One region of the Afipia sp. GW822-FHT04G07 genome, then DNA from elsewhere that is predicted to be linked to it. Evidence: predicted binding sites of a transcription regulator. Region 1 holds the regulator's gene; the other holds the start of a gene.
The links. The regulator LexA, encoded in region 1, represses DNA repair genes until DNA is damaged. The targets are predictions, from matches to a motif close to TGTTCNNNNTGTGTTCNG.
Positions count from the first base shown of each region.

Region 2: a site for LexA is predicted at 3,179-3,196, ahead of AC1RKJ_RS11365 (DNA recombination protein RmuC). Genes of this name have one in related genera too.

Region 1 covers NZ_JBXAMP010000001.1:213,735-220,844, forward strand. The annotation lists gene AC1RKJ_RS01035 (glutamine--tRNA ligase/YqeY domain fusion protein) at 1-417, shown strand, start outside; gene AC1RKJ_RS01040 (ComEC/Rec2 family competence protein) at 513-2,792, shown strand; gene lexA (transcriptional repressor LexA) at 2,803-3,516, opposite strand; gene AC1RKJ_RS01050 (molybdopterin molybdotransferase MoeA) at 3,683-4,891, opposite strand; gene moaC (cyclic pyranopterin monophosphate synthase MoaC) at 5,068-5,586, opposite strand; gene trpC (indole-3-glycerol phosphate synthase TrpC) at 5,588-6,409, opposite strand; gene trpD (anthranilate phosphoribosyltransferase) at 6,423-7,110, opposite strand, start outside.
Region 2 covers NZ_JBXAMP010000001.1:2,314,552-2,321,661, reverse strand. The annotation lists gene AC1RKJ_RS11375 (GDSL-type esterase/lipase family protein) at 1-409, shown strand, start outside; gene AC1RKJ_RS11370 (AmpG family muropeptide MFS transporter) at 432-1,787, opposite strand; gene AC1RKJ_RS11365 (DNA recombination protein RmuC) at 1,933-3,147, opposite strand; gene def (peptide deformylase) at 3,321-3,836, shown strand; gene fmt (methionyl-tRNA formyltransferase) at 3,863-4,795, shown strand; gene truA (tRNA pseudouridine(38-40) synthase TruA) at 4,795-5,532, shown strand; gene AC1RKJ_RS11345 (GIY-YIG nuclease family protein) at 5,607-5,894, shown strand; gene AC1RKJ_RS11340 (phosphorylase family protein) at 5,933-6,505, opposite strand; gene dapE (succinyl-diaminopimelate desuccinylase) at 6,502-7,110, opposite strand, start outside.

The sequences.
Region 1 (7,110 bases):
TTCATCACCTGCCGCGACGTCATCAAGAATGCCGCGGGCGAAGTGATCGAACTGCGCTGCACCTACGACCCAGAAACCCGGGGCGGCAACGCGCCCGACGGCCGCAAGGTGAAGGGGACGATCCACTGGGTCGCCGCGTCGGACGCAGTGCCGGCTGAGGTGAGGCTCTACAATCTTCTGTTCTCGGCGCAGCAGCCCGACGCCGCCAACTTCGCGTCACAGATCAATCCGGACTCGCTCGAGGTCGTGACGGCGATGGTCGAACCGTCGCTGGCCGGCGCGAACGATCCCGGCACGATGCAGTTCGAGCGGCAGGGATACTTCTGCCGCGACCGCGACTCCACGCCCGGCAAGCTGGTGTTCAACCGCACCGTTGGATTGCGCGACACCTGGGCCAAGGTTGCATCCGAAGCGTGAAGATATAGTCGCGCATTCTGCATCCGTTCCGCTGTCCCTTTTGATGCACCGTCAGGTAGCATCCGATCGCGGGGACGCGCGGGCGGGGCGGCGCGATGGCCAGCCGGGACAACGATCAGCGGCGCACACAAGGCCGGGTGACCACCTGGCCGCCGCGGGGTGCTGCGCAGGCCGGCTCAGCCGCCGAAAGCGGCGCGGGTCTCTGGTCGTCGTGGATCGGTATCCTGAAAAGCTGGTTGCGCGCCGAAGCGGGACCGGGGCGGTTGCTGCCCTGGGTGCCGGTCGCGTTCGGCACAGGAATCGCGGCGTATTTCGCAGCGGATCGCGAGCCGGTCGCGTCCGTTGCCGCCGTGACTGCAGCCGTCCTCTGCATCGCCGCGTTCCTCGCGCGTAGGCACCCGATGTTTCCGGCGGTGGTAATGCTGGCCGCGCTCGCCGCGGGCTTCGCGACGGCCGCGCTCAAGACCGCCCGGGTCGCGCATGGCGTGCTGGCGCGTCCGATGTTCGCCGTGACGATGAAGGGCTTTGTCGAAACCCGCGATGAGCGCGAGCGCACCGATCGCTTCGTACTGCGCGTGGAAGAGATGGAAGCTCCGCGCAGCGAAATCAAACTCGAACGTGTGCGGCTGTCGGTCAAGAAAGGCACTGCGCCTGCGGTCGGCAGTTTTGTTGAGCTGAAGGCGCGGCTACTGCCGCCGCTGTCGCCGCTGCGCCCCGGCAGTTACGATTTTGGCCGCGACATGTATTTCGCCGGGATCGGCGCATCCGGATTCGCGATGGGCGCGATCAAGACCATCGAGGCGCCGCGCAGCGGCGGCACATATCTGCGTTATGCCGCGACGATGCAGGGGATGCGCGATGCAATCGACGCGCGGATTCGCAGCGTCCTCACCGGCGATTCACGCGCCATTGCAACGGCGCTGCTCACCGGACGCCGCGACGCGATTTCCACGCCGGTGAACGACGCCATGTTTATCTCCGGGCTTGGCCATGTGCTGTCGATCTCCGGCTATCACATGGCGGTGGTGGCGGGCGTCGTGTTCTTCGCGGTGCGTGCGCTGCTCGCGCTGTTTCCCGGATTAACGGTGACGTTCCCGATCAAGAAATGGTCGGCGGCGGCGGCCTTCGTCGCGGCGTTGTTCTATCTGCTGTTGTCGGGCGCGGAGGTTGCGACGCAACGATCGTTCTTCATGACGGCGGTGGTGCTGATCGCGGTGATGGTGGACCGCCGCGCCATCACGTTCCGCACGCTTGCGGTGGCGGCGATGATCGTGCTGCTGATCGCACCGGAGGCGCTGGTGCATCCGAGTTTCCAGATGTCGTTCGCGGCGACGCTCGGACTCGTGGCGCTGGTCCAACTCGGGATGCCGAACCTGTTCGCGTCGCCGGACAATACGCAGGTGGCGCGCGCCGCGTTGTGGGGCGGCCGCGAGATCACGATGCTGGCGCTGGCGTCGCTGGTCGCGGGATTTGCGACGATGCCTTACGCGGCATTTCACTTTCATCGCGTGACGCCCTACGGGGTGCTGGCCAATCTCGCGGCGATGCCGGTTGTCTCGGTGCTGGTGATGCCGGCCGGATTGTTGGGGCTGCTCGCCATGCCGTTCGGCTTCGACGGCGTGTTCTGGCGGCTGATGGATGTCGGCATCGGCTGGATGATGGCGGTGGCGCAATGGGTCGCGGCATTGCCGGGCGCCATCGGGCGGCTTGCGGCGTTCGGGACCGGGCCATTGGCGGTAATGAGCGCGGGCATCATCGTGCTCGGTCTGTTGCGGACGCCGCTGCGCTGGGTAGGAGCGGGGCTGATCGTGCTCGCAACGGCGTGGGCGCTGACAACACCGCAGCCGGATATTCTCGTGGCTGGCGATGGGCACACCGTCGGGGTACGCGGCAAGGATGGCAGGCTGCGCCTGATGCGCACCGGCAAGGATGCTTTCCTGTCGCGCGAATGGCTCGCCGCCGATGCCGATACCCGCACGGCGGCCGATCCGTCGCTGGTAGATGGTGTGTCCTGCGACAATGCGGGATGCGTGGTGCAGGCGGAAGGCGGCGCCACCGTCGCTCTCACGCTGAAACCTGGAGCTTTCGCGGACGACTGTGCGCGCGCCGCCGTGATCGTGACGTTGCGGCAACCACCGGCCGGTTGCGCGGCCACGGTGCTGGATCAGGACACGCTGCGCAGGCGCGGGACGCTCGCCTTGCGCAAGACCGCCGAAGGCTATGCCGTCACAGCCATCAGGCCGCGCGGCGTCGATCGCCCTTGGTCTGCGGCAGTTGCGGAGGATGAGCCACAGGCTCCAGCGTCTCGGCCGAATGTCCCGGCGCGCTCCGTCGATGCGACGCCCGCCGAAAGCGACCTCCAGCCGGACGATTAATTCTCGAGGCTCAATACTTCCGGAGCAGACCGATCAGCTTGCCCTGAATGCGCACGCGGTTGGGCGGCAGGATCCGGACTTCATAGGCCGAGTTGGCAGGCTCAAGCGCAATGGATGCGCCGCGTCGCCGGAAACGCTTCAGTGTGGCTTCTTCCTCGTCGATCAGCGCGACCACGATGTCGCCAGTGTCGGCGCTGTCGTTGCGCTGGATCAGCACGGTGTCGCCGTCGAGAATACCGGCTTCCATCATGGAATCGCCGCGCACTTCGAGGGCGTAGTGTTCGCCCGACCCGAGCATGTCGGGCGGCAGGCTGATGGTGTGGCTGCGGGTCTGGAGCGCCTCGATGGGCGTACCGGCCGCGATCCGTCCCATGACCGGCACGGAAACCGGGAAGTTCGTATCGTCCTCGTGGCCGGCGGAGCCGCTGCTGCGGACCTTGCCGAGGTTGCCCTCGATGACACTGGGGGTGAAGCCGCGACGGCCGTTGCCGCCGGCACCCGAATTCCCAAGCTCCGGCAGTTTGATGACTTCAATCGCGCGGGCACGGTTGGCGAGCCTGCGGATGAAGCCGCGTTCCTCAAGAGCCGTGATCAGCCGGTGGATGCCGGACTTGGAGCGCAAGTCCAGCGCGTCCTTCATTTCGTCGAACGAGGGCGGAACACCAGCTTCCTTCAGCCGCTCGTTGATAAAGCGCAGAAGCTCGTATTGTTTGCGTGTCAGCATCTATCTGGTCCCCGATCGCCTTTGCTCCGATGCCGCGCCTCTCTGGATACGGGCCGTTGGACGGCCAATCAGGAGTTGCGAGTCACTCGAAACAAATCATGAACGAACACTATCTGTTCCATATGTGTTCCGCAACCCCTTAATTTCACGTCAACGACGGGGAGCTTTAGTTGGGAAGCCGGAGGATCGTGCAGGGCGAGCCGGCAGGGGCCGCTGGTGCGAAGGGTGGGCGGACGATGAGCGCATCCGCCGCCGCCAGATTGCCCACCAGAGAACTGTCCTGAGGGCCTACCGAGGTTGCGACGGGCACGCCGTCGCCGCCGGTTGTAACCCTTGCCCGCAGATGATCCTGCCGCTTGTCGTTGGCTGGCAGCTCGCGCCCCAGCACGGCCCGCTCCAGGACATGATCGACCTGGGTTCGTCCCGACAGCGCGCGGATGAGCGGCACCAGAAACAGGAAGGCGCAGACATAGGATGACACCGGGTTGCCGGGCAGGCCGAGCACGCGCATCGGCCCGAGGCGTCCGTGCATCATCGGCTTTCCGGGCCGCAGCGCGATTTTCCAGAAAGCCATGTCGACGCCTTCGGCTTTCAGCGCAGTCTGAACGAGATCATGGTCGCCGACGGAAGCGCCGCCGGTGGTCACAAGAACATCGACGCCGAGATCGCGCGCACGCCGGATGGCGTCGGTTGTCGACTCGAGTGTATCGCGCGCGATGCCGAGATCGATGGGGTCCGCGCCTTCGTTGCGCGCGAGCGCGATCAGCGCGAACACGTTGCTGTGGACGATCTGGCCCGGCGCGGGCTTTGTGCCCGGCACGACCAGTTCATCCCCGGTCGCGAGGATCGCGACTCTTGGGCGACGATGCACCGGCAGTTGCGGATGATTCATGCTCGCGGCCAGCGCAAGCGCACGATCGGTCAGGAGCGATCCTCGCCGCAGCCCTGTTTCGCCTTCGCGGAAATCGATGCCCGCCGGCCGGATGTTTTTTCCCGCCGCGATGGCCTCGTTCACGATCACGGTGTCGCCGTCGCGCGCGGTGTCTTCCTGAATGATCACGGCGTCGGTCCCGGCCGGGATCACGCCGCCGGTGAAAATGCGCGCGGCTTGTTCCGCGCCGACGGTCGCATTGAACGGGCGGCCGGCGGCGACTTCGCCAATGACTTTCAGGCGTGCGCCCGAAACAGCATCGGCGGCGCGAACCGCATATCCGTCCATCGCCGACATGTCGGCCGGCGGCTGGGTGCGCAATGCTGCGATGTCACGGGACAGCGTGCGATGAAACGCGTCGTTCAGCGCGGCCATTTCTTCGGGAAGCGCGGCTGCGTCCTTGAGGACGGCGGCATAGGCTTCGGCGACCGGCATCAGCGCCATGGGACGCTCCTTACGAGTGGAGTGGATTTGACATTCGCTTCCACCCCGCAGCGAGTACGCAAAGCGAATGTCAAATCCGAAACTCCACTCGAAGTCTATATTTGCTAGTGGTCCTTTGGTTTTAACATTCGCATAAAGGCCTGCTGAAACGGGGTGCGAATGTTAAAACCGGACCACTAGTAGTCGGCGAGATAATGGCCGGACTTGCCGCCCTTTTTCTCGACGAGGCGAACGCCTTCGACATGAATGCCGCGCTCGACGGCCTTCACCATGTCGTAGATCGTGAGACACGCCACCGACACGGCGGTCAGCGCTTCCATCTCCACGCCGGTGGGGCCCTTGACCTTCACCGTCGCGCGCACGCGGCAGCCGGGCAGCTTGGTGTCGGGCGTGATGTCGATAGTGACTTTCGAGAGCGCCAGCGGATGACAGAGCGGAATGAGATCGGAGGTGCGCTTCGCCGCCATGATTCCGGCGACGCGCGCGGTGCCGAGCACGTCGCCCTTGGTGGCGTTGCCCTTCACGATCAGATCGAGCGTCTTGCGGGTCATGACGACATGGCCCTCGGCCACCGCCACGCGCTCGGTGTCGGGCTTTGCCGAAACATCCACCATGCGGGCCTCGCCCTTGGCGTCGATGTGGGTGAGGGCGGAGCCTGCTTTTGTCTTTGACTTTGTCCTGGATTTTTTGGCCACGTCAGCGCGTCCCGGTGGCGCGCTGCGCGCCGTCGCGCGCGAGCAGCGTGCGCGTGGCGGCCGCGACGTCGGCCTGCCGCATCAGGCTTTCGCCGACGAGAAAGGTCGACATGCCGACCTTTTCGAGGCGTGCAAGATCCTGAGGCGCGAAAATCCCGCTTTCACCGACGCTGATGCGATCCTTCGGAATCAGCGGCGCGAGTTCTTCGCTGGTGGCGAGTGTCGTCTCGAATGTGCGCAGGTTGCGGTTGTTGACGCCGAGCAGGGGCGAACGCAGCGTCAGCGCGCGATCGAGTTCTTCGCGATTGTGAACTTCGAGCAGCACGTCCATGCCATGGGCGAACGCCGCGTCCTCGATATCCTTCGCCGCGGCATCGTCGAGCGCGGCCATGATGATCAGGATGCAGTCTGCGCCGTGCGCGCGGGCCTCGGCCACCTGATAGGTGTCGTACATGAAATCCTTGCGCAGCACCGGCAGCGAGACCGCTGCGCGTGCTGCGACCATGAACGCGAGCGAGCCCTGGAACGACGGCGTGTCCGTCAGTACCGAGAGACATGCTGCGCCGCCGGCCTCATAGGCTTTCGCCAGAACTGGCGGATCGAAATCCGCGCGAATGAGCCCCTTCGACGGCGAGGCCTTCTTGATCTCCGCGATCAGCGCGTAATCGCCGCGGGCATGTTTTTCGCGGATGGCGTTGACGAAGCCGCGCGGCGCGGGAGCGGCCTTCGCACGCGCCTCGATTTCGGCGAGCGGAAGCGCACGCTTCGCTGCGGCGATTTCCTCGCGCTTGTAGGTTTCAATCTTGTCGAGGATATCGGACAAGGGCAGTTGCTCCTCAAGCATTGGAGACTGCGACAAGGCGCTTCAGCCTGTCGAGAGCCGCGCCAGTGTCCAGCGCCTTGGTACCGAGCGCAACGCCTTCCTTGAGGTCCTTTGCCTTGCCCGCGACCACGAGTGCTGCGGCGGCGTTCAGGAGCGCGACATTGCGATACGCGCCCCGCTTGCCTTCGAGCACATCGCGCAGCGCCTTGGCGTTGGCTTCGGCGTCGCCGCCTCTGAGTTCCTCAGCCGTGGCGTGCGGCAGTCCGCCGTCCTCGGGCGCAACCTCGAAGGTGCGGATGTTGCCGTTCTCGAGGGCTGCGACAAAGGTCGGGCCGGTGAGGGTGATCTCGTCGAGGCCGTCCGAGCCGTGCACGACCCAAACCGATTCCGCGCCGAGATTTTTCAGCACCTGCGCCAGCGGCTGCACCCACTGTTTCGAGAATACGCCGACCATCTGCCGTTTGACGCCAGCGGGATTGGAGAGCGGTCCCAGCAGATTGAAAATGGTGCGGGTGGCAAGTTCGACGCGCGTGGGTCCGACGTTCTTCATCGCCGGATGATGCGTCGGCGCGAACATGAAACCGATTCCCGCCTCGGCGATGCAGCGGCCGACCTCTGCGGGCGTGATGTCGATCTTGACGCCCAGTGCGGCCAGCGCATCGGCGGAGCCTGATTTCGACGACAGCGCGCGGTTGCCGTGC
Region 2 (7,110 bases), 2.1 Mb from region 1:
CCAGCTTCAGGTCGCGCTTAACGCCCGGGGCCTCAACGTGAGTGTCAGCAACGGCGGCATCAACGGCGACACCAGCGCCGGGCTGGCGGGGCGCCTGGACTCGGCTGTCCCTTCCGGCACGCGGGTCGTGGTGATCTGGGTTGGCATCAACGATATCCGCCGCGGCGCAAGCATGGCGGAGGTTCAGGCGCATGTCGCGGGCATTGTAAGTCGGTTGAGGGCAAGAGGAATTGAGAGCTATGTAATCCGGCCGCCGGTTTACAATGTCGCGGATCATCAGAATCCCGCACTCGTTGTCGGCGGCGGCGACAAGCATTTCAACGCGGCGGGCTATAGAAAGATGGTCGGCAAGACGATTGGACCGATTGGTTCGCTGGTCAGCAAGGCCGCAAAGAAGAAGGCGGCTTGATCCGCATCAGAATGGGGCCGCCTCAGGCGGTGGCTCGCAACGCCGCGAAATGACCGCGGCGTTGCAGCCACGCCAGCAGGATCAGGCTTGGCACCGCGACCAGCACGCTCAGCACGAAGAACATCGGCCAGCCGGTGGCTTGTGCGACGTAGCCCGCACCTGCCGATAGATAAGTCCGGCCAATCGCCGCAAAGGCTGTAAGCAGCGCATACTGGGTCGCGGTGTGCAACGGGCTGCGGCAGAGCGACGACAGATAGGCGACGAAGATCACCGTGCCGATGGCGCCGGTGAAATTCTCCACCGTGATCGCCAGCGCCAGCGCCCATTGGTTGGTCCCGACGAACGCGAGCCAGGCGAACGCCAGATTCGACACGGCCTGAAGAACGCCGCCGGTCCACAGGCAGGCTTCGAGCGACCATACGCGCGCGAGAAAGCCGCCGGCGAAACCGCCGATCAATGTTGCGGCGAGGCCTACGCCCTTGACGATGGCGGCGTAGTCGTTGCGGGTGAAGCCGAGATCGATCACGAACGGCGCGGTCATGGTGCCGGAAAACGAATCGGTGAACTTGTAGAGAATGACGAAAGCCAGCACCGCCCAGACATCCTTGCGGGTCAGGAACTCGGTGAACGCACCGACGGCGGCGGTCATGACGCGCGTGATGGCGCTGTCGCCGCTGGTGGCCTGCTCGGCCTTGCGGGATTGCTCTGGTTCGGTGGCAATGAGCGCCGCGATCATGCCGATTACGACCATGCCGGCCATTGCGATATAGCCCCACATCCATGCGTGGGATTTGGTTTGCCCGGTTGCCTCGAACCCGCTGACCAGAAACAGCGCGCCCGCGGTCGAGATCAGCATGCCGACGCGATAGGCCGCGACATACGACGCCATGCCGGCGGCCTGCTCGCTTTCAGGCAGGCTTTCGACGCGGAAGGCATCGACCACGATGTCCTGCGTCGCGGAGGCCGCCGCCACCAGCAGCGCGCCGAGCGCCACATAGAACGGCGACCGCGCGGGATCGGTCAGCGCCAGCAGCAGGATCGCCGCGATCAGCAGCAGTTGCGCGAACACCAGCCAGCCGCGCCGCCGGCCGAGAAGCCGTGTCAGGACCGGCACATGCAGCGCGTCCACCAGCGGCGCCCAGAGGAATTTCAGCGTGTAAGGCGTGCCGACAAGGGCGAACAGGCCGATGGTGCCGAGATCGACGCCGGACTCGCGCATCCAGACCAGCAGTGTCGAGCCGGAGAGCGCGAGCGGCAGCCCCGACGAGAACCCGAGAAACAGCACGATCAGCACGCGCGGTTGCAGATAGACCGCCATCGCCTCGCGCCACGCGGCGCGGGGAGGCGGGGTCGTGCGGGCTGTGTCAGGCGTTGTCATGAGGGGGTGTTAGCAGATTCGGATGACTATGGGCCGCCGTGCCTGCGACATTCACGGAGCGTCACCCCCTGGACTTGATCCGGGGGTCTATCTTCAAGACCGATGAAAAGATGGATTGCCGGGTCAAGCCCGGCAATGACAAGCCTTATTCCCCCGCCTGCAATTTGCGCAGCGGGTGGGGCGGAAACAGATCGCTGCCGGTGGGCGCGACGAGACGCGGCGTTTCGGCCGGGTCGCTGGATTTGCTGAAATCCAGTTCCTCGATGCGCCCGGCGCGTTTTTCAATCTTGTCGGCGGAAATCAGGATCTGGCGAACGTCCTCATTCACGTTGCCGAAATCCTTCTGCAGCTTGACGACGCGCTCGCGCAGGCGCGCGAGATCGTCCGACATGTGCATCACTTCAGTGCGGATCAGATCGGCGGCGTCGCGCATCCGCGCGTCCTTCAGGATCTGCTGCATCACCTGGATCGCCAGCATCAGCAGTGACGGCGACACCAGCACGATCCGTGCGCGATAGGCCTTCTGGATCACGTCGTCGAAGCCGTCGTGGATTTCCGCGTAGACCGATTCCGACGGGACGAACATCAGCGCGGTGTCCTGCGTCTCGCCGGGGATCAGATATTTGTCCGCGATGTCGGTGACGTGCTTCATCACGTCCTGCCGCAGCCGCTGCGTGGCGACTTTTTTCTCCTCGTCGCTGCGCGCGTCGCGCAGCGCGGTCACGGCCTCAAGCGGAAACTTCGCGTCGACGCACAGCGGCCGCTGGTCCGGGAGGAATATCACGCAGTCCGGCCGCTTGTTGTTGGAGAGCGTGTGCTGGAATGCGTAGGAGCCCTTCGGCATCCCGTCCTGCACGATGGCTTCCATCCGAGCCTGGCCGAATGCGCCGCGCGACTGCTTGTTGGCGAGCACGTCGCGCAGCGTCGTCACCTGCGAGGTGAGATCGGTGAGGTTTTTGTGCGCGTTGTCGATGATGCCGAGGCGCTCGTGCAGCACGCGGAGCGAATCCATCGTATTGCGCGTGGTCTGCTCCATCGACTGGCCGACCTTGTGGGTCACCGAATCCAGCCGTTCGTTGACGGCGCGCGACATCTCCGCCTGCCGCCCCACCAGCGCCTGTCCCATCTCATGGACGCGGCCGGTGGATTCGCTCTGCATCCGCAGCACTTCGGACAGCCGCTCTTCAAGCTCGTCGGCGCGCACGGCCTGCGCCATGGCGGCCTCGGCCCCTTTGCGGCCGGAGCGCGCGATCACGATGGCGATGGTCAAAAGCAGCAGCAGCGCCAGCACGCCGAAGGCGATGAGGGCGGCGCTCATGCGAACCGGCACATCGCCGACACTGAAAAGGATCTCGTTCATGCCGCCCTTGTAGCGCGATTCGGCGGCAAATGCGAACGAATAGGGAACATTTTCGGTTAACAAGTCCCTGATTTTTATGGTTAATCGCCGGTTAACAGCCCATCGCCGCCGCTCAAGCGCTTGGCCCAACAAGAGGTTTGACCCCGGCGGGCGCTCCCATTACATCGCGCAGCATGGCACTTCGCGACATCATCATCCTGCCGGATACGCAGCTTCGGCTCGTCTCCAAGCCCATTGAGAAAATCACGCCGCAAATCCGCGCGCTCGCCGACGACATGTTCGAGACCATGTACGAGGCGCCGGGCATCGGCCTTGCCGCGATCCAGGTCGCGCAGCCGCTGCGGATGATCACGATGGATCTGTCCAAGAAGGAAGGCGAGACCAACCCGCGCATCTTCATCAATCCGGAGATTCTGTCGGCGTCGGAAGAACTCTCGGTCTATGAAGAAGGCTGTCTGTCGATCCCGGAATATTACGAGGAGGTCGAGCGGCCCGCGCAAGTGCGCGTGCGGTTCATGGATCTCGACGGCAAGATTCACGAGGAAAATGCCGACGGGCTTTATGCCACCTGCATCCAGCATGAGATCGATCATCTCAACGGCGTGCTGTTCGTGGATTACCTGTCGAAGCTCAAGCGCGACCGCGTGATGAAGAAGTTCACCAAGGCCGCCAAGCTCGCGGCGAAATAAATCCAGTCGCCGAAAGCGATTTGTAAATGCCGCTTCGTTTGATCTTCATGGGCACGCCGGATTTCGCGGTGCCGACGCTGCTCGCGCTCGCGGCCCATGGCCATGAGATCGCGGCGGTGTATACGCGCGAGGCCAAACCGGCGGGGCGCGGCATGAAGTTGCAGCCGACGCCGGTGGAGCAGGCTGCGCGGCAGCTCGGCGTTCCGGTGCTGACGCCGAAATCTTTCAAGACACCGGAAGCCGAAGCGGAGTTTCGTTCGCACAACGCCGACGCCGCCGTGGTCGTCGCTTACGGCATGATCCTGCCGAAAACCATTCTGGAAGCAGCGCCGCTTGGCTGCTTCAATCTTCATGCATCCTTGCTGCCGCGCTGGCGCGGCGCCGCGCCGATCAACCGCGCCATTATGGCGGACGACGCTGAGTCCGGCGTCATGGTCATGAAGATGGATGTCGGCCTCGACACCGGGGATGTGGCGATGGCCGAGCGCCTTGCGATCACCGACGCGATGACTGCCAGCGATCTGCACGATGCGCTGTCGCCGCTCGGTGCGGACCTGATGGTGCGGGCGATCGGCGCGCTGGAGCGCGGGCGGCTGCAACTGACCAAGCAAAGCGAGCAGGGCGTCACCTACGCAGCAAAAATCGACAAGGTCGAGGCGCGGATCGACTGGACGAAGCCCGCGCGCGCGGTGCTGCGGCATATTCACGGCCTGTCGCCGTTCCCCGGCGCGTGGTTCGAGATTGCGCTCGAGGGCGAGCCCGTGCGGATCAAGGTTCTGCGCTGTGAACTGGCGAAAGGCTCCGGCGCGCCGGGCGATCTGCTTGACGACAAGCTCACCGTTGCCTGCGGCGACGGGGCGATCCGGATTCTGGAGTTGCAGCGCGCCGGCAAGCCGCCGATGAGGGCCGAGGCGTTTCTGAACGGCACGCCGCTCAAGCCGCCGCTGCGTGTGAGCTGATGCCCCGCTACAAACTCCTCATCGAATATGACGGATCGCCGTTCTGCGGCTGGCAGTATCAGGACAACGGTCCATCGGTGCAGGGTGCACTCGAAATCGCCGTGAAGGCGATGACCGGCAGCGACGTGCGCGTCAACGGCGCCGGGCGCACCGACGCCGGCGTGCACGCGCTGGGGCAGGTCGCACATATCGATCTTGCGAAGGACTACAAAGCCGACCGCGTGCGCGACGCGCTGAATGCGCATCTGCGGCCGCATCCCATCGGCGTGCTGTCGGCTGAGATCGTGCCGGAGACATTCGATGCGCGCTTCTCCGCGACCAAGCGACACTACATCTACCGGATCGCCAACCGCCGGGCCAATCTCGCGCTGAACGCCGGTCATGCGTGGCGCGTGGCGCGGCCGCTCGATGCGAGCGCGATGCAGGAGGCGGCGCAGGTGCTGATCGGCAAGCACGATTTCACGACGTTCCGCGATACCGAATGTCAAGCGAAGTCGCCGGAGAAGACGCTCGATGCGCTCGACGTGACACGTGACGGCGACAATGTGAATATCACCACCTCTGCACGCTCGTTTCTGCACAGTCAGGTGCGCTCGATGGTCGGCTCTCTGGTGTGGGTCGGGCACGGCAAATGGACGGCGAAGGATATGCGCAGCGCGCTGGACGCGCGCGACCGCGCCGCGTGCGGCCCCGTCGCGCCGCCGGATGGGCTCTATCTGGTAAAGGTTGAATATTAGGGCGGCTGCGCGCTGCGCTCTCGGTGTCATGGCCGGGCTTGTCCCGGCTATCCACGTCCTTCATCATTAGAAGTATGGCTGAAGGTTACGTCTACATACTCGCCAGCGCGCCGAACGGCATACTGTATGTCGGCGTTACGAACGACCTCGTTCGCCGTGTTTATGAGCACCGGTCCGGATTGGTTGCTGGCTTTACAAAACAGTATGGAATTAAGCGGCTCGTTTATTTCGAGCAGTATGAAAATATCCAGACAGCTATTCAGCGCGAGCACAACATGAAGCATTGGTCGAGAAAATGGAAAGTCAGACTCGTTCTCGCTGAAAATCCAGAGTGGAATGATCTATATGATTTTATAACTTGAGAACGTGGATGGCCGGGACAAGCCCGGCCATGACGAACTTAAGCTATCCCCTTCAACGCGTCCCAGAACAGCTCTTCGCCGCCCGCGACATTCTCGTTCCAGTGATCGGCGGCGTTGTCGTCGGCGGCGTCGGTGATGAACTTGAAGGCGCGCCACGGCACGCCATGACGCTGGCAGACATGCGCGATGGCAAACAGCTCCATGTCCACGATGTCGATGTTGTTTTCCACCAGCCAGGGATCGACCGCGGTGACGAAACTGTCGCCGGTGCCGCAAACCACGTTGCCGAAGCCGGATGACAGCCGGTCCATCTCTGGCGAGAACGGCGTTCGTCCGCGCGGCGCCAGCGGCATCGCCGCCATGTCGCGCTGAACGGTGTGCGCGACCTCCACGAGGCCGTTGTGGATATGCGCGATCTTGCCGGCGGTGCCGTAGTTGACGATGAGCTTCGGCTGCAGCGCCATCACCGCCAGCGTCGCGATGCTTGCCGCGTTGACCTTGCCGACGCCGGTGTAGATCACCTCGACGCCTTCAGGCGCACGCGCCTTGTTGAGTTCGGTGTCGATCGCCGTGAGAATAACGACGTGGCCGCTCATGTTCGGGCTGCTCATGCGAAGTAACGCTCCAGCACGCCGCGATAGATTTTTGTGAGCTTCTCTATGTCGGTGACCGGCGTGCGTTCGTCGATCTGGTGCATGGTCTGGCCGACAAGGCCGAATTCCAGCACCGGGCAATAATTGGCGATGAAGCGCGCGTCCGACGTGCCGCCGCCGGTATTCAATTCAGGCCTGCGGCCCGTCACGTCTTCGATGGCGGCGACAACGAGATCGGTGAATGGCCCCGGCCTGGTCCGGAACACGTCGGCGTTCGATGGCTCCCACGCGATATGCGCCTTGATGCGGTTGCCGCTCGCCTTGGTCACGCGGTCCTCGATCAGCGCGCGCAGGGATTCGCGGGTGTGGCAGTCGTTGTAGCGGATGTTGAAACGCGCGCGCGCCTGCGCGGGGATCACGTTCCACGCCGGATTTCCGACATCCACCGACGTGAATTCTAGATTCGAGGGCTGGAAGTGCTCGGTGCCCTTGTCCAGCGGATCGCCGCTCAACGCCGCGATCAGCGCGGCAATGTCCGGCACCGGATTGGATGCGCGGTGCGGATAAGCAACATGGCCCTGCACGCCATCCACAATGATCGTTCCTGATTGCGAGCCGCGCCG